2 regions of the Sinomonas sp. B1-1 genome follow, and region 2 is predicted to be linked to the other one. Evidence: predicted binding sites of a transcription regulator. Region 2 holds the regulator's gene; the other holds the start of a gene.
The links. Region 2 encodes LexA, which represses DNA repair genes until DNA is damaged. Its sites were predicted from a motif close to TCGAACANNTGTTCGA; they were not measured.

Region 1: a site for LexA is predicted at 1,763-1,778, ahead of ruvA (Holliday junction branch migration protein RuvA). Genes of this name have one in related genera too.

What each region holds. Positions count from the first base shown of each region.
Region 1 is NZ_JBCHVF010000001.1:466,394-481,900, reverse strand. It holds gene pdxT (pyridoxal 5'-phosphate synthase glutaminase subunit PdxT) at 1-214, shown strand, start outside; gene ACQ5BE_RS02235 (YebC/PmpR family DNA-binding transcriptional regulator) at 217-972, shown strand; gene ruvC (crossover junction endodeoxyribonuclease RuvC) at 975-1,607, shown strand; gene ruvA (Holliday junction branch migration protein RuvA) at 1,805-2,446, shown strand; gene ruvB (Holliday junction branch migration DNA helicase RuvB) at 2,439-3,512, shown strand; gene yajC (preprotein translocase subunit YajC) at 3,636-4,070, shown strand; gene secD (protein translocase subunit SecD) at 4,167-5,933, shown strand; gene secF (protein translocase subunit SecF) at 5,933-6,928, shown strand; gene ACQ5BE_RS02200 (RelA/SpoT family protein) at 7,140-9,395, shown strand; gene ACQ5BE_RS02195 (hypothetical protein) at 9,402-10,007, opposite strand; gene ACQ5BE_RS02190 (DUF349 domain-containing protein) at 10,128-11,558, opposite strand; gene ACQ5BE_RS02185 (peptidylprolyl isomerase) at 11,603-12,340, opposite strand; gene hisS (histidine--tRNA ligase) at 12,479-13,822, shown strand; gene ACQ5BE_RS02175 (APC family permease) at 13,843-15,105, opposite strand; gene aspS (aspartate--tRNA ligase) at 15,162-15,507, shown strand, end outside.
Region 2 is NZ_JBCHVF010000002.1:42,919-58,425, forward strand. It holds gene rplT (50S ribosomal protein L20) at 1-232, opposite strand, end outside; gene rpmI (50S ribosomal protein L35) at 326-520, opposite strand; gene infC (translation initiation factor IF-3) at 684-1,874, opposite strand; gene ACQ5BE_RS04870 (DUF1844 domain-containing protein) at 2,207-2,641, shown strand; gene ACQ5BE_RS04875 (MFS transporter) at 2,745-4,094, opposite strand; gene ACQ5BE_RS04880 (SseB family protein) at 4,128-5,045, opposite strand; gene priA (bifunctional 1-(5-phosphoribosyl)-5-((5-phosphoribosylamino)methylideneamino)imidazole-4-carboxamide isomerase/phosphoribosylanthranilate isomerase PriA) at 5,045-5,785, opposite strand; gene ACQ5BE_RS04890 (hypothetical protein) at 5,829-5,987, opposite strand; gene hisH (imidazole glycerol phosphate synthase subunit HisH) at 5,988-6,698, opposite strand; gene hisB (imidazoleglycerol-phosphate dehydratase HisB) at 6,761-7,402, opposite strand; gene ACQ5BE_RS04905 (histidinol-phosphate transaminase) at 7,506-8,606, opposite strand; gene ACQ5BE_RS04910 (LysM peptidoglycan-binding domain-containing protein) at 8,717-9,160, opposite strand; gene lexA (transcriptional repressor LexA) at 9,494-10,201, shown strand; gene ACQ5BE_RS04920 (ATP-dependent DNA helicase) at 10,227-12,284, opposite strand; gene hflX (GTPase HflX) at 12,277-13,911, opposite strand; gene ACQ5BE_RS04930 (class I SAM-dependent methyltransferase) at 14,214-14,825, shown strand; gene ACQ5BE_RS04935 (VOC family protein) at 14,886-15,227, shown strand; gene ACQ5BE_RS04940 (DUF488 family protein) at 15,243-15,507, shown strand, end outside.

The DNA of each region.
Region 1 (15,507 bases), on a different contig from region 2:
CCGCGGCCCGTGGGTCGAACGGGTGGGGCCCGACGTCGAGGTGCTCGCCGAGGTGGATCCTGCGCACGCGTCGCACACGGCCGCGCTCGGGGGCAGGTCTAGAATTGTCGCAGTGCGTTCTGGACGGCTGCTCGCCACATCGTTCCATCCCGAGGTGACGGGCGAGACACGGATCCATGAACTTTTCATCCGCATGATCAGAGGAGAAGCGTAGGCATGTCCGGCCACTCCAAATGGGCGACCACCAAGCACAAGAAGGCGGCCATCGACGCCAAGCGTGCCAAGGCGTTCGCCAAGTACATCAAGACCATCGAGGTCGCCGCGAGGCTTGGCGGCCCGGACCTCTCGGGCAACCCCAACCTCGAGCTCGCGGTCAGCAAGGCCAAGAAGAACTCGGTCCCCAACGACAACATCGACCGCGCCATCAAGCGCGGCGCTGGGCTCACGGGTGAGGCGATCGACTACACCGAGATCATGTACGAGGCCCGCGGCCCCCAGGGCTCCGCGCTCCTCATCGAATGCCTCACGGAGAACCGGAACCGCGCCGCGGCCGACGTGCGCCTCGCGGTCACCCGCAACGGCGGCAGCATGGCCGACCAGGGCTCGGTCAACTACCTCTTCAACCGCAAGGGCGTGGTGAGCCTGCCGAAGAACGGCCTCTCGGAAGACGACGTGCTCATGGCCGTCCTCGATGCGGGGGCGGAAGAGGTCAAGGACGGCGGCGAGAACTGGGTGGTCTACTCGGAGCCCGCTGACCTCCAGGCGATCCGCGATGCGCTGGCGGAGGCCGGCATCGAGTACGACACCGACGAGGCCGAGTTCGTGCCCTCGATGGAGGTCCAGCTCGACGCAGACGGCGCCCGGAAGTTCGTCCGCCTCGTCGACGCCCTCGAAGACCTCGACGATGTGCAGAACGTGTACACGAACGCCGACATGAGCGAGGACGTCATGGCGGAGCTCGAGAACGACTAGCTGTGGCCGCTTCTGAGGGAGCCGCCGCCCCCGTGAGGCCCGGGTCTGCCCTGCGCGTGCTGGGCGTGGACCCGGGCCTCACGCGCTGCGGGATCGGGGTCGTCGACGTCGAGCGCGACCGCCGGGCGACGCTGGTCGGCGTCACCGTGGTCGGGACGACGGCGCAGGAGCCCCTCGACGCGCGGCTCCTCGCCATCGCCCAGGCTGTGGAGGACTGGCTCGACCGCTTCGAACCGGAGGTGGTCGCCGTCGAGCGCGTGTTCTCGCAGATGAACGTGAGCACCGTGATGGGGGTTGCGCAGGCGTCCGGCATCGTGATCGCCGCCGCCGCGAAGCGCGGCATCCCGGTGGCGCTCCACACGCCGTCCGAGGTCAAGGCCGCCGTGACAGGGAGCGGGCGCGCCGACAAGGCCGCCGTGACCAGGATGGTGATGAAGATCCTGCGGCTCGAGACGGCGCCGCGCCCCGCCGACGCCGCCGACGCCCTCGCGCTGGCCCTGGCGCACGCGTGGCGGGGAAGCGCTCCGGGCTCCCCGTCGGCGGCCGGGCGCACGACGGCGATGACGGCGACGGCGCTGACACCGGCGCAGAGGCTATGGCAAGAAGCCGAAGCGAAGGCACGCCGCGGCAGATGAGGCGAGGGGAATCCGGGTGGCGGACGGTGCGGGCCGAAGCGAAGGCGCGCCGCGGCAGATGAGGCGAGGGGAATCCGGGTGGCGGACGGTGCGGGCCGAAGCGAAGGCTCGCCGCGGCAGATGAGGGGACCGGGCGCCGTCGGCCGCTAGAGTTCTCGTAGATATGTTCGGTTTGTGGTGACAGGCAAGGAGTCCCGGTGATCAGCTTCCTCCGTGGTCCGGTGGCGCATGTGGGCCTGTCGTCAGGCGTGATCGATGTCAACGGGGCCGGCATGTCCTTCTGGGCCACGCCGCAGACCCTCGCGGGGCTCCGGGTGGGCGATGAGGCCGTCGTGCACACGTCGCTTGTGGTGCGCGAGGATTCGATGACGCTCTTCGGTTTCGCAGCGCCCGAGGAGCGGGAGGTCTTCGAGGTGCTCCTGGGTGTCTCCGGGATCGGGCCGCGCCTCGCGCTGGCGGTGCTGGCGGTGCACAGTCCCGAGGCAGTCCGGGTGGCAGCCCATTCCGAGGACGCGAAGGCGTTCACGAAGGTTCCCGGGATCGGCCCGAAGGTCGGCGCTCGGCTCGTGCTCGAGCTCAAGGGCAAGCTCGTGCCGCTCGGTACCGGAGACGCGCCCGCGCCGGCCGCGGCCAGCGACGGCGCCGGGTGGAAGCCCCAGGTCATCGAGGCGATGTCGTCGCTGGGCTGGAGCGAGAAGGACGCGGCATCCAGCATCGACAAGGCCATGGCGGACCAGCCGGACGTGGCCGAGACGGGAAGCGTGCCGGAGATCCTCCGTGCGACGCTGCGCTGGCTGGGCCAGGGGACCCGGGGCGTGAAGGCGGGGTCGCGTGGCTGAGCCGTCGCTCGTCGCGAGCCAAGAGGAGCCCGAAGAGCGCGTCATCGAGGCCGCACTCCGGCCCAAGTTCCTCGACGAGTTCGTGGGGCAGGCGCGGGTGCGCCGCCAGCTCTCGCTGGTGCTCGAGGCGAGCCGGCTGCGCGGCCGCACTGCCGACCACGTGCTGCTCTCGGGGCCGCCGGGGCTCGGGAAGACTACGCTCGCCATGATCATCGCGGGCGAGATGAACGCGCCGCTGCGCATCTCCTCTGGTCCGGCGATCCAGCACGCGGGGGACCTCGCGGCCATCCTCTCGTCCCTGTCGGAGGGCGAGGTCCTGTTCCTCGACGAGATCCACCGCATGTCCCGGCCCGCCGAGGAGATGCTGTACATGGCCATGGAGGACTTCCGCGTCGACATCGTGGTCGGCAAGGGGGCCGGCGCGACTGCGATCCCGCTCGACCTGCCGCCGTTCACGCTCGTGGGCGCCACGACGCGCGCAGGCCTCCTGCCCGGGCCCCTGCGGGACCGCTTCGGGTTCACGGGCCACCTCGAGTTCTACTCTGTCGAGGAGCTCGAGCTCGTGCTGCGGCGCTCGGCGGGCCTGCTGGACCTGAGGGTCACCTCAGCGGGGTTCACCGAGGTGGCCGGTCGGTCGCGGGGGACGCCGCGCATCGCGAACCGGCTGCTTCGCAGGGTGCGCGACTGGGCGCTCGTGCACCAGATCGACCAGATCGATGCGCGGGCTGCCGGTGCTGCCCTGGACATGTACGAGGTGGATGCGAAAGGGCTGGACCGTCTCGACCGGAACGTCCTGACGGCGCTCGCGACGAAGTTCGGCGGGGGCCCCGTCGGGCTCTCGACCCTTGCAATCGCGGTGGGGGAGGAGCCGGAGACGGTCGAGACCGTTGCCGAGCCCTACCTCGTGCGGGAGGGCCTGATGGGGCGCACTCCGCGCGGTCGCGTCGCGACCCCGCTGGCCTACGAGCACCTCGGGCTCCCTGTGCCGGCGTCAGCTCCGTTCGCCGAGAGCGCAACCCTCTTCGGTCCGGGCTCGGATGAGCCCGATGAATCGTTGGAGGAGTGAGCGGCACGCTCCGCGCGTGCGCTTAGACTGAATACACGCTCCCGCCTTGCCGGGGGCCGCTACGCTGTGCCCGGGCCCGCCCGGTGGCCGGTGTCCGCGCCGACGAAAAAGATTGGACCTTCCATGGACTTTATGACCATCCTGCTGCTGGCTGTCTTCGCCTTCTTCATCTTCACGATGTTCCGTCGGAACAAGAAGGCGCAGCAGCAGCAGGCGCAGATGCAGTCCAAGTTCGGCCCGGGCGTCGAGGTCATGACGAGCTTCGGCCTCTACGGCACGATCGTCTCCATCGACGAGGCCGAGAACAAGGTGGTTCTCGAGCTCAGCCCCGGCAACGAGGCCACCGTGCACCGCCAGGCGGTCACGAAGATCGTCGAGCCGGCCGCTCCGGCCGCCGACGCTGCGCTCTCCGAGGAGCCCGGCGACGTGGCTCCTGCTGGCGGGACCCTTGGGCTCGACAAGCGTGAGGCCCCCGCAGCGGGCACGCAGTCGCAGCTGAATGAGACTCCGGAAGAGACGATCAGGCGCCTCAACGACGAGGGCAAGAACGACAAGTAGTCCCTGACGCGCCGCCCGGCCCGCAATCCCGGGCGGCGCGGCGTCAGGCGCTCCAGGCGCTGATGGCGCGCACGCTCCCTCACCCGAAGGACCACCATGGCACGATCCCGCACGCGGCCGGGACTGAAGACACTCCTCTCGCTCGTCGTCCTCCTGCTGGCCCTCGCCGGCATCCTCGCCGGCGGCACGATCGCCGGCCAGGCCTCCTGGGCGCCGAAGCTCGCGCTCGACCTTGAGGGCGGCACCCAGATGATCCTCGCGCCGAAGGTCGCCGGCGGCTCCCAGATCAACCAGGAGCAGCTCAACCAGGCTGTCGAGATCATCCGCCAGCGCGTCGACGGCTCCGGCGTCTCCGAGGCGGAGATCAGCACCCAGTCGGGCCGCAACGTCGTCGTCAGCCTGCCGGGCACCCCGTCTGCTGAGACCCGCCAGCTCATCCAGGCCTCGGCCGACATGAACTTCCGTCCCGTCCTCGTGGCCGGCAACCCTGCCGCGGTGCCTGCAGACCAGCGCACTCCCGCGGACCAGCTCCCGAAGCCGACGGCCGCACCGGCCAACGCGAGCGACACCAACTGGATCACGGCCGACGTCTACCAGCAGTTCGAGGCCCTCGACTGCACCGGGGCACTGCCGGAGACCACCCAGCGCTCCGATCCCTCCAAGCCGCTCGTCACGTGCGAGACCGCCGGGAGCGGTGCCGGCGCGGTGAAGTACATCCTCGGCCCCGTCGAGGTCCTCGGCACCGAGATCGCCGGTTCGTCGTTCCAGCTCCAGCAGGGCCGGCAGGGCGCCGTGACCAACGAGTGGGCCGTCAACATCCAGTTCAACGACTCCGGTACCGAGAAGTTCAAGGCTGTGACGCAGCGCCTCAACGGGTTCTACGTGGCGAACCAGAACGATCCGAAGGCACAGTTCGCGATCGTGCTCGACGACAAGGTCATCTCGGCGCCGCGCTCCCTCGCCGTGATCACGGATGGTCGTCCGCAGATCACCGGCAACTTCACCGAGGCAACCGCCAAGACCCTTTCCGACCAGCTCCGCTACGGGGCGCTGCCTATCAGCTTCGAGATCCAGAGCGAAGAGCAGATCTCGGCCACCCTGGGCAGCCAGCAGCTCGAGATGGGCCTGCTGGCCGGCGGAATCGGCCTCCTGCTCGTCGTCATCTACTCGCTCTTCCAGTACCGGGCGCTCGGCTTCGTCACGATTGCCTCGCTCGTTGTCGCCGGGGTCCTGACCTACCTCGCGATCGCGATCCTCGGCTGGACGGAGAACTACCGGCTCTCCCTGGCCGGCGTCGCGGGCCTCATCGTCGCGATCGGCCAGACGGCAGACTCCTTCATCGTGTACTTCGAGCGCATCCGCGACGAACTCCGCGAGGGCCGCGGCCTGGTCTCCGCCGTCGAGAACGGCTGGAAGCGTGCCAAGCGGACCGTGCTCGCGTCCAAGGCCGTGAACCTCCTCGCGGCCGTGGTGCTCTACTTCGTGGCGGTGGGCAACGTGCGCGGCTTCGCGTTCACGCTCGGCCTCACGGCGATCGCCGACCTCCTCGTCGTGTTCATGTTCACCCACCCGATGCTCCAGGTCCTCGCGCGGACCAGGTTCTTCGGCGAGGGCCATCGGTTCTCAGGCCTCGATCCCGAGCGGCTCGGCGCGGTCCCGCTGTACCGGGGAGCGGGGCGCCTGCGCGAGGCGTCGGAGGCGGCTAAGGCGAACCTCAAGCCGAAGAACGCGGCTGCTGCCCGCGAGGCCGGGCGGCGCATGACCATCGCAGAACGGCGTGCGGCCGAGGCGGAGCGGGCACGGGTCTCGTCGCCGGCGGGACGCGCCAGCCGCGCCGACGGGCGTTCCGAGGAGGAGAACTGATGTCCAACTTCTTCGCACGGTTCGGCAACGAGCTCTACACGGGCAAGCGCTCCTACGGGTTCGTCCAGAACAAGAAGATCTGGTTCGGGGTCGCGGGGATCCTGGTGCTCGCCTCGATCCTCATCCCCATCCTCGCCGGCGGATTCAACCTCGGCATCGAGTTCCGCGGGGGCAGCGAGTTCCGCGTGTCCCAGGTGTCCACGACCGATGCCCACCTCGGCGAGGCGGCAGTGACGTCGGTCGCCGCCGACAGCGCTCCACGGGCCAGCAACATCGCCCCGGGCACGATGCGCGTCCAGACCGAGCGCCTCACCGACGACCAGACCATCCAGGTCAAGGACAAGCTCGCGCAGGCCTACGGCGTCGGGGCGGACAAGGTCACGTCGTCGTTCGTCGGCCCGACCTGGGGCGCTGACGTGACCCAGCAGGCGATGATCGGGTTCGTGGTCTTCGTGCTCCTCGCCGCCGTCCTCATGGCGCTGTACTTCCGGACATGGAAGATGTCGCTCTCGGCGCTCACCGGGATGCTCGTCACCATGGTGGTCACCGGCGGCGTCTACGCGGCCAGCGGCTTCGAGGTCACCCCCTCGGCGATCATCGGCTTCCTCACGATCCTGAGCTACTCGCTCTACGACACTGTCGTGGTGTTCGACAAGATCCGGGAGAACACCGCGGACATCACGGCGTCAACCCGGCGGACCTTCGCCGAGGAGGTCAACCTCGCGGTGAACCAGACGCTGGTGCGGTCGATCAACACGATGATGGTCGCTGTCCTTCCCGTCGCGGCGATCCTGTTCATCGGTGCGGGCCTGCTCGGCGCCGGCACCCTCAGGGACCTATCGCTCGCCCTGTTCGTCGGCATCCTCATCGGCACCGCGGCGACGATCTTCATCGCCGCTCCCATGTATGCGTGGCTGCGCGAGCGCGAGCCCGAGCTCGTGAAGCAGGCGGACCGGGTGCGGTCGCGTCGGTCCACAGCGAACGCGGGCGTCTGAGCGGTTCGCCGAGGCATACACTGAGGGAATCCCGACGAGAAGTGTGGAGGTGCCGCCAGTGGTAGAGCGTCCGACGCCAGCTCAGCCCGCGGCGCCCGGCGCCGCGGACAGCGGCACGCGTGACACGACGTCGCCTGCTCCCGCCGACCCTGTGGAGGCGGCCCTCTCCGATGCGCCCGCCGGTGGCAACAGCCTCCTCGAGCGGCCCACGCTGGGCCGCCGCGACTGGACGTTCTCGCGCCTCGCCCGGCTCACCGGGCGGGGCCCGAACGCCCATTCGCCGATCCTCGAGCCCCTGCTGCGGACCGTCCGGGCCAACAACCCCCGGGAGGACTTCGACCTCATCCGGCGGGCCTACGAGGTGGCCGAGCGCAGCCACCAGGGGCAGAAGCGCAAGAGCGGCGACCCCTACATCACCCACCCCGTCGCCGTCGCCACCATCCTCGCTGAGCTCGGCATGACGGGCACGACCCTTGCGGCCGCGCTGCTGCACGATACGGTCGAGGACACCCCTTACACCCTCGACGATCTCAGGCGTGACTTCGGCCCCGAGGTCGCCATGCTGGTCGACGGAGTCACGAAGCTGGACAAGGTCCAGTTCGGTGACGCGGCCCAGTCGGAGACCGTGCGCAAGATGGTCGTGGCGATGGCCAAGGACATCAGGGTCCTCGTGATCAAGCTCGCGGACCGCCTGCACAACGCCCGCACCTGGCGGTTCGTCTCCCCGGAGTCGTCGGCGCGGAAGGCGCGCGAAACGCTCGAGATCTTCGCGCCCCTCGCGCACAGGCTCGGCATGAACACGATCAAGTGGGAGCTCGAGGACCTCTCCTTCGCCGCCCTCTACCCGAAGGTGTACGAGGAGATCGTGAGGATGGTGGGGGCACGCACCCCGGAGCGCGAGAAGCAGCTGTCGGTGATCCGCGCGCAGATCGCCGAGGACCTGCGCTCGGCGCGGATCAAGGCCGAGATCACCGGGCGCCCGAAGCACTACTACTCCATCTACCAGAAGATGATCGTCCGGCAGAAGGAGTTCGACGACATCAACGACCTCATGGGCGTGCGCGTGCTCGTGGACTCGGTCCGCGACTGCTACGCCGCCCTGGGCACGCTCCACGCGAGGTGGAACCCGCTTCCGGGCAGGTTCAAGGACTACATCGCGATGCCGAAGTTCAACATGTACCAGTCGCTCCACACGACGGTCATCGGGCCGAGCGGGAAGCCGGTCGAGATCCAGATCCGCACGCATGAGATGCACCGCCGCGCGGAGTACGGCGTCGCCGCGCACTGGAAGTACAAGAACCAGCCGAACGGGCAGAGCCACACTCCCAGCGGCAAGGCCTCCGAGATGGGCTGGCTGCGCTCGCTTGTGGACTGGCAGCAGGAGACCTCCGACCCGGGGGAGTTCCTCGACTCGCTCCGCTTCGAGATCAACGCCAAGGAAGTCTTCGTCTTCACGCCGAAGGGCGAGGTCATGGCCCTCCCGGCCGGATCGACCCCGGTCGACTTCGCATACGCCGTCCACACGGAGGTCGGCCACCGCACCATCGGCGCCCGCGTCAACGGGAAGCTGGTGCCGCTCAACAGCGAGCTGAACCACGGCGACTGGGTGGAGATCTTCACGTCGAAGGCGGAGGGAGCCGGTCCGAGCCAGGACTGGCAGCACTTCGTCAAGAGCGCCCGCGCGCGCAACAAGATCCGCCAGTGGTTCACCAAGGAGCGGCGTGAGGAGGCCATCGACAAGGGCAAGGAGCTGCTCACGCGCGCGATGCGCAAGCAGAACCTCCCGCTCCAGCGCCTCCTGAGCCACGACGCCCTCCTCGCCGTCGCGCAGGAGTTCCGCTACCAGGACATCGCCGGGCTCTACGCAGGGATCGGCGACGGCCACGCCTCTGCCCAGTCGGTCGTGGAGAAGCTCGTCGACAGCCTCGGCGGCGCCGCGGGCGCGGCCGAGGACATCGCGGAGACGATCGCCCCGACCAAGGGCAGCATCCCGCCCAAGTACTCGAACTCCGGCGTGATCGTGAAGGGCGTCGGGGACGTCTGGGTCAAGCTCGCGCGGTGCTGCACCCCCGTGCCGCCGGACCCCATCGTCGGCTTCGTCACCCGCGGTTCCGGCGTTTCCGTCCACCGCACTGACTGCACGAACATCGCGACGCTGCGGTCGGAGCCGGACAGGATGGTGGACGTCGAGTGGGCTCCGACGCAGTCGAGCGTGTTCCTCGTCGAGATCCAGGTCGAGGCCCTCGACCGCAAGAGCCTCCTCTCGGACGTGACGCGCGTGCTCTCCGACAACCACGTGAACATCCTCTCCGCGCATGTGCACACGTCCACCGACCGTCTGGCCGTCTCGCGTTTCGCGTTCGAGATGGGCGACCCGAAGTACCTCAGCCACGTGCTGAGCGCCGTGCGGCGGATCGACGGGGTCTTCGACGTGTACCGCACCACCGGCAACCGCCGGCGCACCTGAGGGGATTCACGACGCCGGCGCTCCCGCCACCCGGGCGAGGACGCGGCGCGCCCGTGCCAGGTGCGGCTGCCGTGGGAGCGCATCAAGCGCCCGCGCCACGAGACCGACTGTGAGGCCGAGCCGCGGTTGGGCGAGCATCCTGCGGAGCACCGGGACGGACACTCCGTCCTCGGAGTGGATGGCGAGGTCGACGGCGGTACGCAGCGGGCTCGTGACCCTCACCCCGGCCAGCTCGACAATGTCGAAGGGCCCGAAGTACACCTCGTGGACGAGCAGCCGATGAGCAGCACGCAGTGTGGACATGCGTCGGGAGCCGTCGACGAGGAGGACCGGCATGTCCGGCGTCCCCGCACAGCCGTAGACCCATGCGGCCGTCAGGCGGCCGACCACGGTGCGGTGGACAAGGCGCGGCGCAAGGATCGAGGAGAGACCGCGTGCCCGGAGCTCCGGAACTTCCCTGCAGTGGACCGGCACGTACGCGCCGGCGATGAGGCGGCGGAGCACGCCGTCGTGCTCCATTGCCTGGAGCTCGACAGCGGTGAACGGGCCGCCGGCGACAAGGACCGGCGGATCGGCGTCTGACGCCGGTGCGGGATGGAGCGGGGTAGGCATGGGGCCATCATGCTCACGTCCGCGCGAACCGCGCATCCCGTGCGCCACCCCTGTGGATAACGCGGGAGGGGGCCCGCAGCGCATGCTGCGGGCCCCCTCCCGGAGGCGGAACGTCGGGGCTCAGCCGAGCTCGCCCGCGGACCGCTGCAGGGTCTCGAGCCAGGCGCGGCGGGCGTCCAGGGCCTCGCGGGCCTTGGAGGCGGCACGCGCGTCGCCGGACCTCTCGGCGTCGGCGAGCTCGCCCTCGAGGGCCACGATCGACGACTCGAGCTGCGTGAGGGCGGAATCGGTGCGCGCCTTCGTCTCGGGGTCCGTCCGGCGCCAGTTCTCCTGATCCGCGTGGGCGATGGCGTCCTCGACCTTGCGCAGGCCGGCCTCGACGCGGCCCATATCTGCCCGGGGAACGCGGCCGGCCTCCTCCCAACGGTCACGGATGGACTGGAGCGACTTCTTGGCGGTCGCGAGGTCGGTGATCGGCAGGAGCTGCTGGGCCTCGGCGAGCAGCTGCTCCTTGACCTTCAGGTTGGCGGAGTACTCGCGGTCCACGGCCTCGTTCGCTGCCTGGCGGGCCTCGAAGAAGACGTTCTGCGCCGCCCGGAAACGCAGCCAGAGGGCGTCGTCGTCCTTGCGGCTCGCCCGCGGCGCGGCCTTCCACTCGTCCATGAGGCGGCGGTACTCGCCCGCGGCCCACCCCCACTCGGTGGAGGTCTGCAGCGACTCGGCCTCGGCGATGAGGCGCTCCTTGACGGACTTGGCCTGCGCGTTGAGGCTGTCCAGCTGCGAGAAGTAGGCGCGGCGGTGGCGGTCGAACTGGGTGCGCGCGGCGCGGAAGCGCTTCCAGAGGGCATCCTCGGTGGCCCTGCCCAGACGGAGCCCGGACTTCTGGGAGGTCTTCCACTCCTCGAACAGGTCGTTCATGCGGGCGCCGCTGGACTTCCACTGCGTGCGCTCCGGGTCCTGTCCGCTGATCTGCTCGGCCTCAGAGACGATGGCCTCGCGGCGGGCGAGTTCCTCTGCGCGGGCGGTCTCGTGGGCGGCCTTCTCCTGGGCTTCGGCGTCGGCGAGGGAGGCTTCGAGCGCGTCGAGGCGGCCCTCGGCGGAGCGCACGTCGCCGACCATGGCCCGCTCCGTCAGCTGCTCGCGCAGGTGCGTGACGGCCTTGCGGACGTCCGCAACCGAGGCATGGGAGCTCACGCGCTGCTCGAGCAGCGAGATCTGAGCGACGACGTCCTCGAACTTCCGCGCGAAGTAGGCAAGGGCTTCGTCGGGGGAGACCCCGGGGTACTGGCCTACCGGGTGCTCTTCGCCGTCGACCGTGAGGAAGACGTGGCCGTCACCCTCGACGCGGCCCCACTTCGCGGCCTCCGTGAGGGACACCGGCGGGGCCGGTGCCGGGGTCGGCGCCTGGGGCGCCACGACCGCGGGCGAGGCCGGCCTCGGCTTCGCCGCGAAGGCAGCGGGGGAGGGAACGGGAGCGGCCGAAGGGGCCGCGGTGTCGTCGGATTTCTGACTTTCGGTCACCGCTAGAACTCTTTCGCTTAGAGGTTGCATTTCAGGTGGCACTGCCGGCACAGCAGTCGGCACGGGCAGCCACGTCACTTCACCGTGAACGAGTCTATCGTGACAGGTGTCACCGGGGCCCCGTCCTCGCCGGCCGTGACACCGCCGGCCGCGATGGCCTGGACGGTGTCGAGGCCCGAGGTGACCTTGCCGACGACGGTGTACCCGCCGGCGCTGTCCGCAGGGATCGTGGTGTCCCGGTACACGATGAAGAACTGCTGCCCGTTGCCGTACGCATTGTTCGCCGTCCTCGCGACGGCGATGGTCCCCGCCGGGTACATCCCGTCCGCGGGGGTGTTCTCGAGCGGCCCCCACGTGTAGTCCGGCTGGGGCTGGCCCTCGGCCACCTGCCCGCACTGCAGGAGCGCGAACTGCGCGCCCGTGGTCAGCCGCGCGCACGAGCGCCCGTTGAGGGTGCCCGTCTGGGCGAGCGAGGAGAACACCGCCGCTGCCTGCGGCGCCTTCGTCCCGTCGAGCTCGACGCCGAGCGTCTTGCCGTTGAGCACGAGGTCCCCGGTGAACGTCTTCCCCGCGGCGGTCTCCGGCGAGGGGATCTGCGGCCCGTTGCTCGCGCTGGGGGAGGGGCTGGCCGAGGCCTGGTTGAGCCCGGCCTGCGCAGCGGCATAGTCCGCCGCGGTGGGATTGGAGGCGAAGACCGTCCCCTGGAGCACGGCGGCGAGCACGATGGCCCCTGCGGCCACTGCGGCCGCCATGGTGTTGTCGCGCCGGCGACGCCGCTCCTTCTCCCGGCGCAGCTCCGCCTTCGCCTCCATGAGCCGGACGCGACGGCGGTCCTCACGCACGTTCCGCTTGGCCACCGACGTCTCCTCCTACGCTCTGGCGCTTCTGGGTGGATGAGAGGCGCATAAACTTGTGCAGCAGTCAGTCTACGCACAAGGAGTTCTTCACCCATGGCACGTACCGCCTCGCTGTCCGGATTCCCCGAGTGGCTTCCGCAGGAGAGGCTCGTGGAGCTCCATGTGCTCGACACGCTCCGGCGCACCTTCGAGCTGCACGGCTTCGCCTCGATCGAGACCCGCGCCGTGGAGACGGTGGGCCAGCTCCTGCGCAAGGGCGAGATCGACAAGGAGGTCTACGGGCTCTCCCGCCTGCAGGACGACGAGGACTCGGCGTCGAAGGACGATTCGAACGCCCTCGCGCTCCACTTCGACCTCACCGTCCCGTTCGCGCGCTATGTCGTGGAGAACGCCGGGTACCTCGCGTTCCCGTTCCGGCGCTACCAGATCCAGAAGGTGTGGCGCGGCGAGCGGCCCCAGGAAGGACGCGCCCGCGAGTTCACCCAGGCTGACATCGATGTGGTGGGCGACGGCGAGCTGCCGTTCCGCTACGACGTCGAGCTCGCGCTCGTCATCGCGGAGGCCCTCTCGGCGCTCCCGATCCCGCCGTTCAGGCTGCGGGTGAACAACCGCAAGCTGGCCGAGGGGTTCTACCGGGGGATCGGCCTCACAGACACCGCCGGCGTCCTGCGGAGCATCGACAAGCTCGAGAAGGTCGGCCCAGAGAAGGTCGCCGAGCTTCTCCAGCAGGAGCTGGGCGCCACGCCCGAGCAGGCCAAGGCCGCCCTCGAGCTCGCGTCGATCCGCACCGAGGACACTTCGTTCGTGGACCAGGTGCGGGCGCTCGGCGTGCAGGACGAGCTCCTGGACGAGGGCCTCGCCGAGCTCGAGCAGGTCATCGCCGCCGCGTCCGCCGCAGCCCCGGGCAAGGTGGTCGCGGACCTGAGCATCGCCCGCGGCCTCGACTACTACACCGGCACCGTGTACGAGACGGTCCTCGTGGGCCACGAGCAGCTCGGCTCGATCTGCTCCGGCGGCCGCTACGACGCGCTGGCGACCAAGGGGAACCGCAAGTTCCCCGGCGTGGGCCTCTCGATCGGCGTCACGCGCCTCGTGTCCCGCATCCTGAGCCAGGACCTCGCGGCCGCGAGCCGCTCGGTCCCCACGGCGGTGCTGGTCACGCTCGTCGACGACGGCTCGTGGTCCGACGCCCAGCGCGTCGCCGCGCAGCTGCGCAGCAGGGGCATCCCGGTGGAGGTCGCGGCGAAGGCCGAGAAGTTCGGCAAGCAGATCAAGTACGCGGACCGCCGCGGGATCCCGTTCGTCTGGTTCTCCCACGCGGACGGCCGCCACGAGGTCAAGGACATCCGCTCCGGCGAGCAGGTCGAGGCGGATCCGGCGAGCTGGATGCCCCCCGCCCAGGACCTCGTCCCGCAGGTGGTTCCCGCCGGCCGTTAGGCGCCGGCGAGGCGCGCGCCTCAGCCGGCCCGGCGCCGTCGTGCGGCGAGCACGACGGCGCGTCCGGCCACGCCCGCCACGAGGACTCCGGCCATGACGAGGGCCGAGGTCAACGGCAGCGTGAAGGCCAGGGCGAGGCACGCCACGGCGCCGGCGGCGTTGAGCCAGCGGGGCGAATACCACGGCCGCTCGGGACGGGGAAGCGTGAGAGCCGAGGCGTTCGCCACGGCGTAGTAGACGAGCACCCCGAAGCTCGAGAAGCCGATCACGGTCAGGACGTTCCCGCCCACCACGAGCAGCACGACGACGGCGCACACCGCGAGCTCCGCCGCCCACGGGACGCTGTGCGACCCGGCGATGCGTGCGAGCGGCCCGGGCAGGTCCCCCTCGCGCGCCATGGCGAGCGAGGTGCGGCCCACCCCTGCGATCAGCGCCAGCAGCGCCCCGAGGCACGCCGCAGCCGCCCCGGCCTGGACGATCCCGCCAGCAGCGGGTCCCGCCCCCGCGACCAGGTCGTGGATCGGGGCCGCTGCATCCGCGAGCCGGGGCCCGAGGCGGGCCGAGAGGACGAGTGCGAGGCCGGCATAGAGGGCGAAGGCGCCGGCGAGTGCCCCCAGGATCGCGCGGGGGATGGTGCGGGAGGGGTCCTTCACCTCCTCGCCCAGCGTCGCGATGCGCGCGTAGCCGGCGAAGGCGAAGAACAGCACCCCCGCGGCGGTCAGCACGCCGAGGGGACCCGGCCCGGCGCCGTCGTGCGCGCGGGGGAGGGCCTCGCCCGGGGCAGGCTGCGCGAGCCCTGCCACTGCGGCGAAGGCCAGGACGGCGAGGACGACGGCGAGGAGCACCTTCGTGACCAGGGCCGTCCGGGTGATCCCGGCCAGGTTGACCCCGGTCAGCGCCACGACAGCGGCCACCGCGACGGGCACCGCATGCTCGGGCGCGACATAGTGCGCGAATGTGAGGGCCATCGCCGCGCACGAGGCGCTCTTGCCCGTGACGAAGCCCCAGCCGGCGAGGAAGCCCGCCCAGGGGCCGAGCCGTTCCCGGCCGTAGACATAGGTGCCACCGCTCGAGGGGTACTTGGCCGCGAGCGCCGCCGAGGCGACCGCATTCGCGCACGCGACGGCGCCGGCGAGGAGGAGCGAGAGCAGCAGCAGCGGGCCCGCGAGCGCTGCCGCCGGGCCGAAGACGGCGAAGACGCCGGCCCCCAGCATGGAGCCGAGGCCGATGGCCGTCGCGTCGAGAGTTCCAAGGCGTCGGCCGAGGCGGGGGGCGGGCGGCACGGGACCTCCGGGTAAACTCGATGCGAACCACTGTCGATCCTAGTGAAGGAAGACCTTTGCTGCGCACACACGGCCTCGGGACACTGCGCCCCGAGCACATTGGCCAGACCGTCACCCTCGCGGGCTGGGTAGCCCGCCGCCGCGACCACGGCGGGGTGGCCTTCGTGGACCTCCGCGACTCCACGGGCGTGTCGCAGATCGTGGTCCGCGAGGAGGAGGTCTTCCACGGCCTGCGCAACGAGTTCGTGCTGCAGGTCACCGGAACAGTCGAGCGCCGCCCCGAGGGCAACGAGAACCCGCAGCTCGCCACCGGCGAGATCGAGGTCATCGCCGAGAAGGTCGAGGTCCTCAACACCGCCGACCCGCTCCCGTTCCAGGTGGACGAGCACGTCGAGGTCGGCG
Region 2 (15,507 bases):
GGTTGTAGGTCAGCCCGTTCGCGCGGGAGGCCGCGTTGATGCGCTGGATCCAGAGGCGACGGAAGTCGCCCTTGCGCTTGTGGCGGTCCTGGTAGCTGTACACGAACGAGTGCAGCAGCTGTTCCTTGGCCTTGCGGTACAGGCGCGAGCGCTGGCCGCGGTAGCCGGAGGCCCGATCGAGGATGGTCCGGCGCTTCTTGTGGGCGTTGACCGCCCGCTTCACACGTGCCACGTGCGTACTCCTTTTGAATCTCTCCCAGACACCCGGGCAATGCGCCCGGCCGGGATGGCTAGTGGCCCCGGAGGGGCCGGTGGGTGGAAGAAATCAGACGCCCAGCATCCGCTTGATGACCTTGGCGTCGCCCGGGGAGACGATCTTGTCGCCGGCGAGGCGGCGCGTGAGCGTCGTGGGCTTGTGCTCGAGGTAGTGGCGGCGGTTGGCCTGCTGGCGCTTGAGCTTGCCCGAGCCGGTCAGCTTGAAGCGCTTCTTGGCGCCACTGTGGGTCTTCATCTTCGGCATGGGAACCGATCTCCTTACGTACCCGCGGCGCGAGGCCGCGGCTTTCTCTGGCGGTCAGCTTGCGCGGACCGACTGGTTTCTCCGCCCGCCGGCAGGCCGGCGGCGGTGGACTGGCTGGGCGGACCGGCGCCCTCTCAGGCGCCAGTCCGTCTGCCGGGTCTGGCTAGTTGCCCCGCCGGCCGGACGGCCGGGGTGCCGTCGGCTTCGGGGCGGAGGGCTTCGGCGTGGCCGCGGACGGGCGCGGCACACCGGGCTTGGGAACGCTGGGCTTCGGCGCCGCCGGCTTGGGCGCCGAAGGGCGCGCGGACGACGGCGACGGGACCGGCTTGGGCGCAGCCGGAGCCGCCGGCTTGGACGCAGCCGAGGCGGCGGGCTTCGGCGCGGCGGTCTCGCGGGCGGGCTTCGGTGCGGCGGTCTCGCGGGGAGCCTTCGGCTCAGCGGGCTGCGCCTTGGCCTGGGAAGGCTGGGGCGCCACGGGCTCGGCCTGCGGCTTGTCCGCCTCGGCGGCGGGAGCCTCCTCGGGGGCCGGAGCCGCTTCGGCGGCCGGAGCCTCCTCGGAGCCCTGGGCCTCCTCGGCCGCGGGGGCCTCCTCAGGAGCTGAAGGCGCCGCAGTGGGCGTCTCCTCGACCTCGGGTGCCTCAGCCTCGCGTGCCTCAGCCTCGGGCGCCTCGGCCTCGCGGGCCGTGGCTGCCTGGAGCAGCTCCGCAGGGATGGAGTCCGCAAGCGACTGCGTCAGGGGGGCGCCGTCGGCGGTGACATTCCCCGCCTTCGCCGCCTCCGCCTTGGCCTTGTCCGTGGCGCGCTGGGCTGCGCGACGGGCCTCCGCCTTGGCCTCCGCCTTGTTCTTGAGCGGGCCGATCACCATGACCATGTTGCGTCCGTCGATCCGCGGGGCGGACTCGACAGCACCCACCTCGGCGACGTCCTCGGCGAACCTCTGGAGCAGGCGGATGCCCATCTCCGGACGCTGCTGCTCACGGCCGCGGAACTGGATCATGGCCTTGACCTTGTCGCCCGCACCGAGGAAGCGGAGGGCATGGCCGGTCTTCGTCTCGTAGTCGTGCTTGTCGATCTTGAGGCGGAAGCGGATTTCCTTCAGGACCGTGTTGGTCTGGTTCTTGCGCGCCTCACGCGCCTTGACCGCGGCCTCGTACTTGTACTTGCCGAAGTCCATCAGCTTGCACACCGGCGGCTTGGCCTGCGGTGCTACCTCAACGAGATCGAGGTCGGCCTCAGCGGCCAGGCGCAAGGCATCCTCGATGCGGACGATGCCGACCTGCTCTCCGGCGGGCCCGACGAGGCGCACCTCGGGGACGCGGATTCGCTCATTGATGCGTGGATCGCTAATGTTCAAGCTCCTGTACATGTGCGGACGTGCCCGGCAACAAGGAAGGCCCCCGATTGCCGGTGCAATCGGAGGCCTCGGATGGACACGCCCCGCTGGAGCGCCTGCCCGGAGCGACGGCGCGCGCCGTCCGGCCAACCTGAGTACCCGGCAGCTTTCCGGCCGTAAGGCCCGGACGCCGACAGGTGGGAGAGATCTCCGCTTGCAAACTATCTGTCAATTATACAGGGTTGACGCAGACAACCGTGCAACGGCACGGTCCCGGGGAACCGGTGCGTTGTCGGTGAGGCGCCCGCCACTGGAATAACGACATCCAGTCGGTCTGTGACAAGCTTATCAGCATGAGCAGCAGCACCCCGAACCCCGCCGCGTCCTCCGACGCGCCGTCCACCACGCACGATGCCCACCGCCACAGTTTCGGCGACTCCGCCGACGCCGCGCCGGACGTGAGCGCGCAGGTGCGGGACATTGCGGAGGTCGCGGCTGTCGAGGTGATCACGACGACGGCGGTGCACCTCATGAGCGCTGCCGCGGTGAAGTGCGGGCTCGCCGAGGGCCCGGACGCCGAAGGGCTCAAGGACCTGGACGAGGCGCGCAAGCTCATCACCGCCCTTGCCGGGCTGGTCACGGCCGCCGCCCCCGAAATCGGCTCGCAGCACGCCGGCCCGTTGCGCGACGGCCTGCGTTCGCTCCAGCTCGCGTTCCGCGAGGCGTCCGCCATCCAGGACGCGCCGGGCAAGGGCCCGGGCGAGAAGTACACCGGCCCGGTCAACTGACACCCGCCCGCACACGGGCGGTACGCACCCTTTAAGGGTCACCTTCTGGAGGTCACCTCCTGGCGGTCACATCGTGTGACCCCCAGGAGGTGACCTCCAGACGCTAGGCGGCGGGTGAGCCGGGGGCGGGCGCCCGTCGGCGCCGTCGTGCGCCCTGTGCCGCGAGGCCGGCCGAGCACAGCAGCACTCCGGCCGCCCCGATCCCGGCGAAGCCCGCCCACGGTCCGACCGCGTCGATGAGCGTGCCGGTCAGAGGAGAGCCCAGGGCCGTGCCCGCCGTGAGGGCGGAGCCGTACCACCCCATCGCCTCGCCTCGCCGTTCCTCGGGCACGAGCTCCGCCACGCGTTCGGAGGCTGCCGACAGGGTCGGCGCGCACAGGAGCCCCGGCAGGATGGACAGCACGCTGAGGGTGCCGGTGTCGTGCGCGAAGCCCAGCGGCATCGTGAGCACGCTCATCACGAGCAGGAGCACCAGCGGGGAGACCGGCCTGTGCATGGCGCCGTAGACGATCCCCCCGACCAGGGACGCCGCGCACCAGAAGAAGAAGACGATCCCGAGCTGTGCCGCCTCCCCGTGGCTGCGCAGGATCGCGACGATCCCGACGTCGGTGCCGGACAGCACCATGCCGGCGCCGGCGGCGACGGCCATGACCACGACGACGGCGACGCCCACCCGCCACCTCCCCCGCGGCCTCGAGTCCGCCCCACGCACGCGGGTCAGCAGGCGGCGGAGCCCGGAGGCCCCGTCCGCCTGGCCCGCCGCGACCTCCGTAGGGGCAGGCCGGGCGGCGGACTCGAGCCCGGAGGGCAGGTCCTCCGGGGACCCGCCCATGCCGAGCCCGGCGCTGTCCCTGGAGAGGGCGCCGGGCTGGGCCGTGCGCGTCGGCGGGTTGAACCACATCAGCGCCAGCCCAGCAGCGGCCGCGGACGCGCCGACGGCCGTGATCCCCCAGATGGTGGAGGCCTGCACGGCGGCGACGGCGGCGAGGGCGGGCCCCACCATGAAGGTCACCTCGGTGCAGATCGAGTCGAGGGCGAAGGCCGTGCGGCGCTGGGCAGCGTTCGTCATGACGCCGAGCGACTGCCGCACCACGGAGAAGATCGGCAGGGCGAAGATCCCGCCCACGAACACCGCCGCCAGGAGCCAGGGGTACTCGAGGTGGGGCGCCACGCCCCACACAAGTGCCTCGGCGAGGATCGAGGGAACGAGGGCGACGCGCAGACCTGCCGTATCCACCCGCCGACCGCGCCAGGGCGCCCCCACAGCGATGCCGACGGTCAGCACCGCGGCGACGGCGCCCGCGGCCGCGTACCCGAGGCCCAGGGTCTGGACGACGTGCAGCGTCAGCAGGACTCCGGCGGCGGAGTGCGGGAGCCGCGCAACCATGGCGACCAGGAGCAGCCGGCGCACCATCGGCGTACGCCACAGCTGGCCGTAGTGCGCGAAGTCCATGGTCCCCTCCCCCGGGCGGTGCGCGGTTCGGGCTCAGCTGGTCGCCGGGCGGACCTTGATCTCGATCGAGTCGACCGACTCCGCGAAGCGCGCGCTGCCGGCCAGCCGGCCGTGCAGCTCTGACACGGTCTCACGCACTGCCTCTGCTGGCAATCCGGGCGCGAGGGCCACGGTCAGGCGGAGCTCGGGCCCGGGGCCGCCGCCCGCGAGCACACGTCCGGACGCGTCGCGCGAGGCGACGCCTGCACCGGGGCCGATCTCGATGCCCCGCACCGCGTCGATGCCCTCCGACGCCCGGCCGACCTCGCCGACCAGGTCCGCGTCCGCGTACGACGGCGTCCACTCGCGCTGCTGAGCGAGCGCCCATACCCCGGGCCGGCGGAGCACGAACGTCACGTCCGCCCCGGGGTCGAGGACGAGGAGCTCGGCGCCCTCGGAGACGGCCGAGAGCGCCGCGCGCGGGGCGAACACGGCCACAGGGCGGGCCTCGGGGTGCCACGCGGCGAGTCGCTCGACGGTCGTGAAGACGGGCAGCGCCTTGCGGCCGTCGGGTGCCGCGACGGTCACGAGGGCCATGTCCGCCTCCTTGTCCTCGGCGAAGCCGTGCTCACCGAGGCCGCCTTCGGCGAGCTCCGCGACGACGGCGACGAAGACGCGGGCCGTGGCGAGCGCACGGTGGACTGCCGTCTCGTCCCCGGCGCCCGTGGCGAGGGCGGCGAGCGCAGCCGCGACGCCGGCGTCGGCCGCGCCGCCGTCGCCGTCGAAGGTGTGGAGGGGGTTGCCGTCGCCGCTCAGGTCACGGCCGGCCCACGGCTGCCCCGCCGAGTCGGCGGCGCTCCCGGCTCGGGCCAGCGCGGCGGCGATGTGGCCGGGCAGATGCCGCTGCGGCCCACCTGCGCCGTGGGCGTGGTGTGCGCCGTGCGCATGGCCGCGGTCGCCGTCGTGCGTCATCAGCGGCGCCCGGCCACGTCCAGCGCTTCGGGGAGCGTGAACTGGCCGGAGTAGAGCGCCTTGCCGACGATCGCGCCCTCGACCCCGAGCGGGACGAGCTCGCGCAGCGCGCGGAGGTCATCGAGGCCGGAGATCCCGCCCGAGGCGACGACCGGCCTGTCGGTGCGCTGGCACATCTCGCGAAGGAGGCCGAGGTTGGGCCCCTGGAGGGTGCCGTCCTTGGTCACGTCGGTGACGACGTAGCGGGCGCAGCCGGCGTCCTCGAGGCGTGCGAGCACCTCCCAGAGGTCGCCGCCCTCCTTGGTCCAGCCACGTCCGGCGAGCGTGGTGCCGCGCACGTCGAGCCCGACGGCGATGCGGTCGCCGTGGCGCTCGATGGCCTTGGCCGTCCAGTCGGGGTTCTCGATCGCGGCGGTGCCGAGGTTGACGCGCGCGACCCCCAGCGCGAGGGCCGCGTCCAGGCTCGCGTCGTCGCGGAGGCCGCCGGACAGCTCGACCTTGAGCGACAGGCTGCTGACCACGTCCGCGATCAGGGCACGGTTGTCGCCCCGTCCGAAGGCCGCGTCGAGGTCCACGAGGTGCACCCATTCCGCGCCGGCCTGCTGCCACGCCAGCGCCGCGTCGAGCGGCGAGCCGTAGCTGGTCTCACTGCCCGCCTCCCCCTGCACGAGGCGGACGGCCTGGCCGTCCACGATGTCGACGGCGGGCAGGAGTTCGAGGATCGGATCCCCAGCGCTCATGTGGTGTCTCTCCTGGAGGGAAGGGATGGGAACATTTCGGAGGTCATGCGACCGGAAGGGTCAGCACGTAGGCCGCCACCAGGGCGGCCACGGCCAGCGCGCCGAAGGCGATCCACGTCCAGTTGGGAAGGCCCTGCTTGCGGAACGAGATCGCGCCTCCGACGAGCAGCCCGGCCAGGCCGAACAGCAGAACGGACCACATTCAGGCGGCGTCCTCGGCGCCGGAGGGAGTCCCCCGGCGCAGCGACTGGACCCAGTTGCGCAGGAGCCGCGCGCCCGCGTCTCCCGACTTCTCGGGGTGGAACTGGGTCGCGCAGAGGGGACCGTTCTCGACTGCCGCGATGAACGGGGCGCCGTGCTCGCTCCATGTCACCAACGGCGGGGCCATGCGCGGCTGGGCGACTTCGAACTCCCACTTCTGGACACCGTAGGAGTGCACGAAGTAGAAGCGCTCGTCCTCGACGCCGGCGAAGAGCTTCGACCCCTCGGGGACCGTGACGGTGTTCCAGCCCATGTGCGGGACGACGTCGGCGGGCAGCAGTTCGACAGTGCCGGGCCATTCTCCGAGGCCCTCGGCTTCCACGCCGTGCTCGATCCCGCGCTCGAACATGATCTGGAGCCCGACGCAGATCGCCAGGACCGGGCGCCCCCCGGCGACGCGGCGGCCGATGATGCGCAGGCCGTCCACGGCCTTGAGCTCCTCCATGACGGTCGCGAACGCGCCGACGCCGGGCACCACGAGGCCGTCGGCGTTGAGCGCATCCTCCGCCTTAGCGCTCAGCGTGACAGCGGCTCCAGCCCGTTCGAGGGCGCGCACGGCCGAACGGACATTGCCCGAGCCGTAGTCGAGCACGACGACGGTGGGCCGCCCCTCGGGATCCGTCGCAGGTCCGCCCGCGTTCCGCGGGTCCACGGCGACGCCCCCCGGGGCATCCGCCGGCGCCTCGGGCAGGGAGTCCGCTCCGGGTACGGTGCTCACAGGGCTCCCTTTGTCGACGGGATGGCGTCCCCGATGCGCGGGTCGGGCTCGACCGCGGCGCGGAGGGCACGGGCGAAGGCCTTGAACTGGGCCTCGACAATGTGGTGGGGGTCCCGGCCGGCGAGGACGCTCATGTGCAGGCAGATGCCGGCATGCAGCGTGATCGCCTCGAAAACGTGCCGCGTGAGCGAGCCCGTGAAGTGGCCGCCGATCAGGTGGTACTCCTGCCCGGCAGGCTCGCCGCCGTGCACGAGGTAGGGGCGCCCGGAGACGTCGACGACCGCGTGCGCGAGCGCCTCGTCCAGCGGCACGCTCGCCTCGCCGAAGCGGCGGATGCCCGCCTTGGTGCCCAGCGCCTGCTTGAGGACCTCGCCGAGGGTGATCGCGATGTCCTCCACCGTGTGGTGGACGTCGATGTGGGTGTCCCCCGTCGCCTTGACGGTCAGATCGATGAGCGAGTGCTTGGCCAGGGCCGTGAGCATGTGGTCGTAGAACGGGACGCTGCTGGAGATGTCCGAGCGGCCGGTGCCGTCCAGGTCGATCTCGACGAGGACCGACGACTCGCTCGTCGTGCGCTCCATCCGCGCGCGTCGCCCAGTCCGCTCCTGGAGGTCGGCGGTCTGCAGCTCGGTGCTCATGGATGTGTCCTTCGGGTGAGGGGGTGTGGTCTCTATTCTATTCGCCTCGCAGCACGCCCCGTGCCGGGGGCGCGGGGCGGCGCGCGGTCGGGGACCGCCTCGCTCAGTGCGCGAGCAGCTCCTCGAGCCGCGTGAGGAACGCGGTGGTCTCCGCCTCGGTCCCGGCGGTCACCCGCAGGCTCCCGGGGATTCCGACGTCGCGCACCAGCACACCGACCTCGAGAAGTCCGCGCCACACGGCCTGCGGGTCCTCGAAGCCGGTGACGAACACGAAGTTGGAGTCCGAGGCGGCGGGGGTGAGCCCGAGCCGGGTCAGCTCGCGGACGATCCTGTCGCGCTGGCCCTTGATGGCCTCGACCTCTGCCATCAGGGAGTCGCGGTGCCGGAGCGCCGCGAGCGCGGTGGCCTGGGTGACGGCGGAGAGGTGGTAGGGAAGCCGCACGAGGCGGAGGGCGTCGATCACCTCGGGCGCCGCCGCGAGGTAGCCGAGCCGGGCACCGGCGAGGGCGAAGGCCTTGCTCATGGTCCGCGTGACGACGAGCCGGGGACGCCCGGGAAGGAGCGTGAGCGCCGTGGACGTCCCCGCCTGGGCGAACTCGGCGTACGCCTCGTCGACGATGACGATGCTCTGGCTCGCCTCCCCCGCCTCGTAGACGGCCTCGACGACGTCGAGGCCGAGTGCCGTCCCGGTCGGGTTGTTCGGCGAGCAGAGGATGACGATGTTCGGCGCGTGCTCACGCACCTGGGCGGCTGCGGACTCGGGGCTCAGGCCGAAGTCTGCCGACCGCTCGCCCCGGAGGTACGCCGTCCCGGTGCCGCTCGCGAGCAGGGGGTACATGGAGTACGTGGGCGGGAAGCTCAGGACCGCTCGGCCGGGTCCGCCGAAGGCCTGCAGGAGCTGCTGCAGGACCTCGTTGGAGCCGTTCGCGGCCCAGAGCTGCTCCGCCGACAGCCCGTGGCCGAGGTACTCGGCGAGGGCCTCGCGCAGCTCGGTGAACTCCCTGTCGGGGTAGCGGTTGAGACCGCCGGCCACCGCGCGGACGGCCTCCACGATGGCCTCCTGCACGTCCGCGGGGACCCCATACGTGTTCTCGTTGACGTTGAGCTGGATGGGGACGTCAAGCTGCGGCGCACCGTAGGGGTGCTGTCCGCGGAGATCGTCGCGGAGGGGGAGGCTGTTGAGTCGTTCGAGCTGGTCGTCCACCGGTCCAGCCTACGCCAGCGGCACCGGCGCCCACATTCCGGGGGCCAGCCGAAGACCCCGGAAACGGCACCATGCGGCTCGCCCCGGAGAGGTTCAGCGGGCGGAGAGGTTCAGCGGGCGAGCGGAACGACGATCTGCTCGCCGGGGAGCACTCTGGTGCTCTCCAAGTCATTGAGCTGGCGGATCTGGCTGATCGTCACGCGCGGGTCCTGGTCGGGCACACGGCCCTCGGCAATGCTCCACAGCGACTGGCCGGGCTGCACGGTCACCGTTTCGACAGCGCCGGGGCCGACCGCCTCCCCGGCCGCCTTCGCCGGCGCCATGAGCGCAGACCACGCGACGAGCACCGCCAGCGCCGCAGCGAACACCGGCAGGACGACGAGGACGAGCCTTCCCCTGCGCGTCAGGCGCAGCGGGGCCTGAGCAGGCGCGGACCGGAAGTCCCTGCCCGGCGACGCCGGGCCGCAGTGGACCACCTTCAGCCGGCGGCGTGCCTCCTGCTTGGCCGGGAGGGGAGCCCCGTGCCCATTTCCGGCGAGGATCGCGAGTGCCATGATGCGCCTTCCCCTGCGCAGTCGCCGAACGAGGTCGAGTGCGAACACATCGGCGGCACTCTGCGCAGTGTTTCGAAGAAACGTTCGAAGTGATGACTCTTTCTTAGCACCTGTCCACGATGCATGTCCAGACACGGTCGAACACATGTTTGAAAGGCCTGTCCGACTGGCCTACGGTGGGGATAGCACCGGGTTCCACGCCGAGCTGCCCGCCCCCGTCGACCATGACGACATCCTGCCGAGGGGGTACGACAGTTCTCGCAGGGAGGCCCCGGGGCATCGACGGACGGGATCCCGGAGCGCGTGGCGCCCCCGGTGGAGAGGCAGGACGGCATGGCATCACGGACCAGAGCAGCCAAAGGACTGACGGCGCGCCAGAAGAGGATCCTCGAGACGATCCAGCGCTCCGTGCAGCTCAAGGGCTACCCGCCGTCCATGCGCGAGATCGGGGACACGGTGGGCCTCGCAAGCCTCTCAAGCGTCACGCACCAGCTGATGCAGCTCGAGAAGCTGGGCTACCTGCGCCGCGATCCCAAGCGCCCCCGCGCCATGGAGGTCCTGATGCCGCTGACGCTGGACGAAGGCGAACTGAGCGTTCCGGCCGAGGAGGCCGCCGCCCTGCGCGGCGCGACCGGGGTCCCGCTCGGGGACATGGCCAGCGCTGCCGACACGGCGCTCGTTCCGCTGGTCGGGCGCATCGCCGCTGGTGGCCCCATCCTTGCGGACCAGGCGGTCGAGGACGTCATGCCGCTCCCCCGGCAGCTGGTGGGCTACGGCGAGCTGTTCATGCTCAAGGTCAAGGGCGACTCCATGATCGACGCCGCCATCTGCGACGGGGACTGGGTGGTCGTGCGCCGGCAGAACGCGGCGGAGAACGGCGACATCGTGGCCGCGCTGCTCGACGACGAGGCGACGGTCAAGACCTTCCGCCAGCGCGACGGGCACACCTGGCTCCTGCCGCAGAACACCCGCTACGAGCCGATCCTCGGCGACCACGCCACCATCATGGGCAAGGTCGTCTCGGTCCTGCGGTCGGTGTGAGCCCGCCGTTGGGCCGGCGGCCCGTTCAGCCGGCGGCGGCGAGACGCCTGAGCGCGTCGGTCACGACGTTCCGGTCGGCGGTCCCCCACAGCGGCGGGAGCGCTCCGCGCAGGAACGCCCCGTAGCGCTCGGTCGCAAGCCTCGAGTCGAGGACGGCCACGACGCCGCGGTCCTCGGTCGAGCGGATCAGCCGCCCTGCGCCCTGCGCGAGGCGCACGGCCGCATGTGTCGCCGAGACGGCCATGAAGCCATTCCCGCCGGCCTGGGCGACGGCGCGGGAGCGCGCCGTCGTGAGCGGATCGTCCGGCCGCGGGAACGGTATCCGGTCGATGACGACCAGACGGCACGAAGGGCCTGGGACATCCACGCCCTGCCACAGCGACATCGTCCCGAACAGGCAGGTGTCGGGTTCTGCGGCGAACTGCTTCACGAGGGCACTCATCGATGACTCACCCTGGCAGAGGATCTCGACGTCGAGCCGGAGGCGCAGCTCGTCTGCGGCCTCCTCGGCGGCCCGCCGGGAGGAGAACAGGCACAGCGCCCCGCCCGAGGAGGCCCGCAGGAGTGCCTCGAGGTCGTCGACCGCCTCCGGGGAGAGTCCGCGTCCCGGTCGCGGGAGGTGCTTGGCGACATAGAGCATGCCCTGCCTGGGGTAGTCGAAGGGTGATCCGACGTCGACTCCCGTCCACGAGGGCGCCCCTGCGCCCAGCAGCCCCAGTCCGCCCGCGGTCGGTTCGAACGCCGACCCGATCGCGAGGGTCGCGCTCGTCAGGACGACCGTGTGCCCGTCGAAGAGCCCCTCGCGGAGCCGGCCGCCCACGCCGAGCGGTGCGATGTGCAGCATGGCGGGGGCGTCGTCGTCGGCCGCTGCGTAGCCCGTCACGGGGTCCGGCGCGCCCGTGCGGGTCACCCACATGACCTCCCGGTTGGCCTCCGCCTCGAGGAGCCGCTCGCAGACCTCGAGGACGGCGAGGAGGCGCGACCGGGCGATCTGGCGCCCGCCGTCCGCCGACTGCCCGTCCCCGGGCTTCGAGTCCGACAGCGCCACACGGCACGCGTCCCGCACGAGGGCGACATCCTGGGCCTGCTCCTCGTTCAGCCCGCGCGCGAGCAGGCCCGTCGGCGCAGAGGTGAGCGAGAGCTCGAGGGCGGTCGCGGCGGCCTGCAGGGAATCGACAGTGATCCCGCAGTGGCGGCGCGCGCTCGATGCCGCGGCCTGGATCATCTGGGCCGAGAGCTGGCCGCTCACCGCGCCCGTGACGCGGTCGGCGAGCTCGTGCGCCTCGTCGACCACCACGACGTCGTACTCCGGGAGCACGTTGAGGCCCTCGAACGCGTTGATCGCGAGGAGCGCATGGTTCGTCACGACGATGTCGGCCTCGGCGCCACGCTGCCGCGCGAGCTCGCTGAAGCACTCGGCCGCGAAGGGGCACTTCTGCGCCCCGAGGCACTCGAGCGCCGTGACGGAGACCTGCCGCCACGCCCGGTCGGTGACCCCGGGCACGAGGTCGTCGCGGTCCCCCGTCTCCGTCTCCTCGGCCCACTGGCGCAGGCGCGCCACCTCCCGTCCGAGCTGGGTCGTCGGGCCGGCTCCGGGATGCCCGACGGCGGCGTCCTCGCCCAGGCTGAACAGCTGCCCCTCCGCGGCCTCGTCGGTCGGGAACCCACCCTCGAGCTTGTGCCGGCACAGGTAGTTGGACCGGCCCTTGACGAGCGCGACGTCGACAGGCCGGTCGAGCTTGGGCGTGATGGCCGCAAGCAGGCGCGGGATGTCGCGCCCCACGATCTGCGCCTGGAGCGCGAGCGTCGCCGTCGCGACGACCGCGGGCCGGTCGCTGTGCTGGGCGTGCGCGATCAGCGGAACCAGGTAGGCCAGAGACTTCCCCGTCCCGGTCCCCGCCTGCACGAGCAGGTGCTTCTGCTCCTCGATGGCAGTGGCAACCTGTCGGGCCATCTCGTGCTGCCCGTCGCGCTGCTGGCCGCCCATCGACGCGACGGCCGCGTCGAGGAGGGAGAGCGCCGTCTCCGCGGCCCCGGCGCTGCCCCGTCTCGCGCTGCCGTGCGCTACGGCCGACTCAGTCATGGACCACGAAGGGCGCGAGCTCCGCCGCGAGCTCCTCGCGGACCACGACCTCGGCCCGGGTGCCCTCCTCCACGTGCTCGAGGGAGCGGATCTCCGAGCTCGAGGTGTGCAGGCGGTTGAGGAGGTCACCGCGGCTGTACGGGACGAGGATGGTCAGCGTCACGCTCGGACGCGGGATGGCGTCGCTGATCGCCTCCTTGAGCTCGGCGATGCCCGCGCCGGTCCGGGCGGACACGACGACGTGGCGCGGCTCGCGCTGCCGGAGCCGTTCGAGGACGAACGGGTCAGCGGCGTCCGCCTTGTTCAGGACGATGATCTCGGGGACCTTGCGCGCGTCGACCTCCGCGAGGACCTGGCGGACCGCTGCGATCTGGCCCTCGGGGTCGGGGTGCGAGGCATCGACGACGTGGAGGATGAGGTCGGCGTCTGCCACCTCCTCGAGCGTGGACCGGAACGCCTCGACCAGCTGGGTCGGCAGCGACCGCACGAACCCGACGGTGTCCGCGAGCGTGTAGGGAAGCCCGTCCGGCGTCTCGGCCCGGCGCACGGTCGGGTCAAGGGTGGCGAAGAGGGCGTTCTCCACCAGCACCCCGGCGTCGGTGAGCCTGTTGAGCAGGGACGACTTGCCCGCGTTGGTGTAGCCCGCGATCGCCACCGAGGGAATCTCGTTGCGCTTGCGGTTCGCGCGTTTCGTCTCGCGGGCCGGCTTCATCCCGGCGATCTCCCGCCGCAGCTTGGCCATGCGGGTGCGGATGCGGCGCCGGTCCAGCTCGATCTTGGTCTCGCCGGGGCCACGCGAGCCGATGCCGCCGCCGGCGGCACCGACACGGCCACCGGCCTGCCGGGACATCGACTCGCCCCAGCCGCGCAGGCGCGGGAGGAGGTACTCGAGCTGGGCGAGCTCGACCTGGGCCTTGCCCTCGCGGCTCTTCGCGTGCTGGGCGAAGATGTCCAGGATCAGGGCGGTGCGGTCGATGACCTTGACCTTGACGATGTCCTCGAGTCCGCGCCGCTGTGAAGGCGAGAGCTCCGAGTCGACCACCACGGTGTCCGCCCCGGTCGCGGCGACGATGTCGCGCAGCTCGAGCGCCTTGCCCGAGCCGAGGAACGTCCCGGCGTCGGGCTTCATCCGGCGCTGCACGACGCCGTCGAGCACCTCCGACCCGGCTGTCTCCGCGAGCGCGCCGAGCTCGCGCAGGGAGTTCTCCGCGTCCTCGAGCGTCCCCTCGGTCCAGAGTCCCGCGAGCACGACACGCTCGAGGCGCAGCTGCCGGTACTCAACCTCGGTGACGTCCTCGAGTTCGGTCGACAGGCCGGCAACGCGGCGGAGCGCGCGGCGCTCCTCGAGGTCCTGCTGCTCGCCGTCGTAGTCGCCGTGCTCGGACTGGAGGTCCGAGAGCGCCAGCGCCTTGCGGTCGCCGAGCCCCCGGCGGGTCCGCGTCTCACCCTCGCCTGCGCCCTCGGCACGGCCGTCAGCGCTCCCGTCCCGTCGGGCACCCTTCGCTGCGGCTGCCTCCTCCTTCGCGAGGATCCGGTCGATGACGGCCTGGATGTCGGCTGGGCTCAGGTCCTGCGGGGCCGCGCCGGCGCCGCGGTCAGAGGGCTGATTCGGCTGATTGTCGGTCATGGTCTCCTTCGAAGATGCAATTCCAGAATAGTGCTGGCTCCGGTCGCCGGCAGTGTCAGAGGGAGGGGTCTGTGGAAAAGACCCCGCGGGGTGCTCGGGTGTCACGAGGATTCTCCTGGGAATGTCTGTTCGGTCCGGCCGGAAGGGCACATCGGCTCGGCTCGCTGCGTCCGCGGGCGCGCCTGAGCGTGTCATCTGACACTGGCTGCGCGCGGCGGAGGCATCACTTGAACAGGAACATGCCCTCCAGTATACCGGACGCGCACGCGCCTCCTCGCGCCCGGGCACTAGGCTGGAGGGCTATGGAGCCTGCCCACTACTTCAATGCCGAGCCCGACGTCCCCGATGCGCGCAAGCCGCTCGACGTCGTGCTCGACGGGCGCCCGGTGAAGCTCACGACCTCGTCCGGGATCTTCAGCCCCGACGGCATCGACAAGGGCACGGCGGTACTCCTGGGCGAGGCCCCCGACCCGGCCGGGCAGGGCCACCTGCTTGACATCGGGTGCGGATGGGGGCCGATCGCCCTCACGATGGCGCTGCGTTCGCCGGAGGCCACGGTCCACGCCGTCGACGTGAACACCCGCAGCGTCGCGCTCACGCGGGACAACGCGAGCGCTCTGGGCCTGTCCAATGTGGTGGCTGGGCTGCCCGGCGAGGTGGACCCCGAGCTCCGCTTCGCCACGATCTGGTCCAACCCGCCGATCCGGATCGGCAAGCAGGCCCTCCACGAGCTCCTTCTGACCTGGCTCCCCCGCCTCGCGGTCGGCGGCGACGCCTGGCTCGTCGTCCAGAAGAACCTCGGCGCCGACTCCCTCCAGCGCTGGCTCGCGGAGGAGCTCGGCGACGCGTTCGAGGTCGCAAGGGAGGCGACCTCGAAGGGCTTCAGGCTGCTGCGGGTCACGCGCATGCGCTGACCGCCTCGTCGTCGTAGGGTTGTGACGCAGTGCACCGCAACCCGGGAGGAAGGCGCGGCCATGGCCAAGGAGCTCAACAACATCGCGATCCCCGTGACAGACCTCGACGCGGCGAAGAAGCTTTACACCGCGCTGCTCGGCGCGGAGCCGTTCGCGGATTCCCCGTACTACGTCGGCTATATGGCGGAGGGCGTGCAGATCGGGCTCGACCCCAACGGCCACGCGCACGGCCACGCCGGCCCGATCGCGTTCTGGAAGACTTCGGACATCGCGGCCGAGGTGGCCACCCTCACGGCCGCCGGCGCCGAGGTGCTCGACAGCCCGAAGGACGTGGGCGGCGGCGCCCTCGTCGCGGTGCTCAAGGACGGCGACGGGAACCTCATCGGCCTCGTCCAGGGCTGAACCCGCCGGGTACCGGTGAGGGTCTTCACGGTCGGCCATTCGACGCGCGAGTTCGACGAGCTGCTCTCCCTGCTGCGCCCCCACGGGATCACGCACCTGGTCGACGTGCGCTCGTTCCCGGCGTCGCGCAAGCATCCGCAGTGGAATCAGGACGCGATCGTCGAGGCCCTCCCGCCCGGTCTCGAGTACCGGTGGATCCGTGCGCTCGGCGGGCGGCGGCACACCCCCGCCGGCGTCCCGAGCCCGAACGGCGGGTGGCGTGTGAAGGGCTTCCGCGACT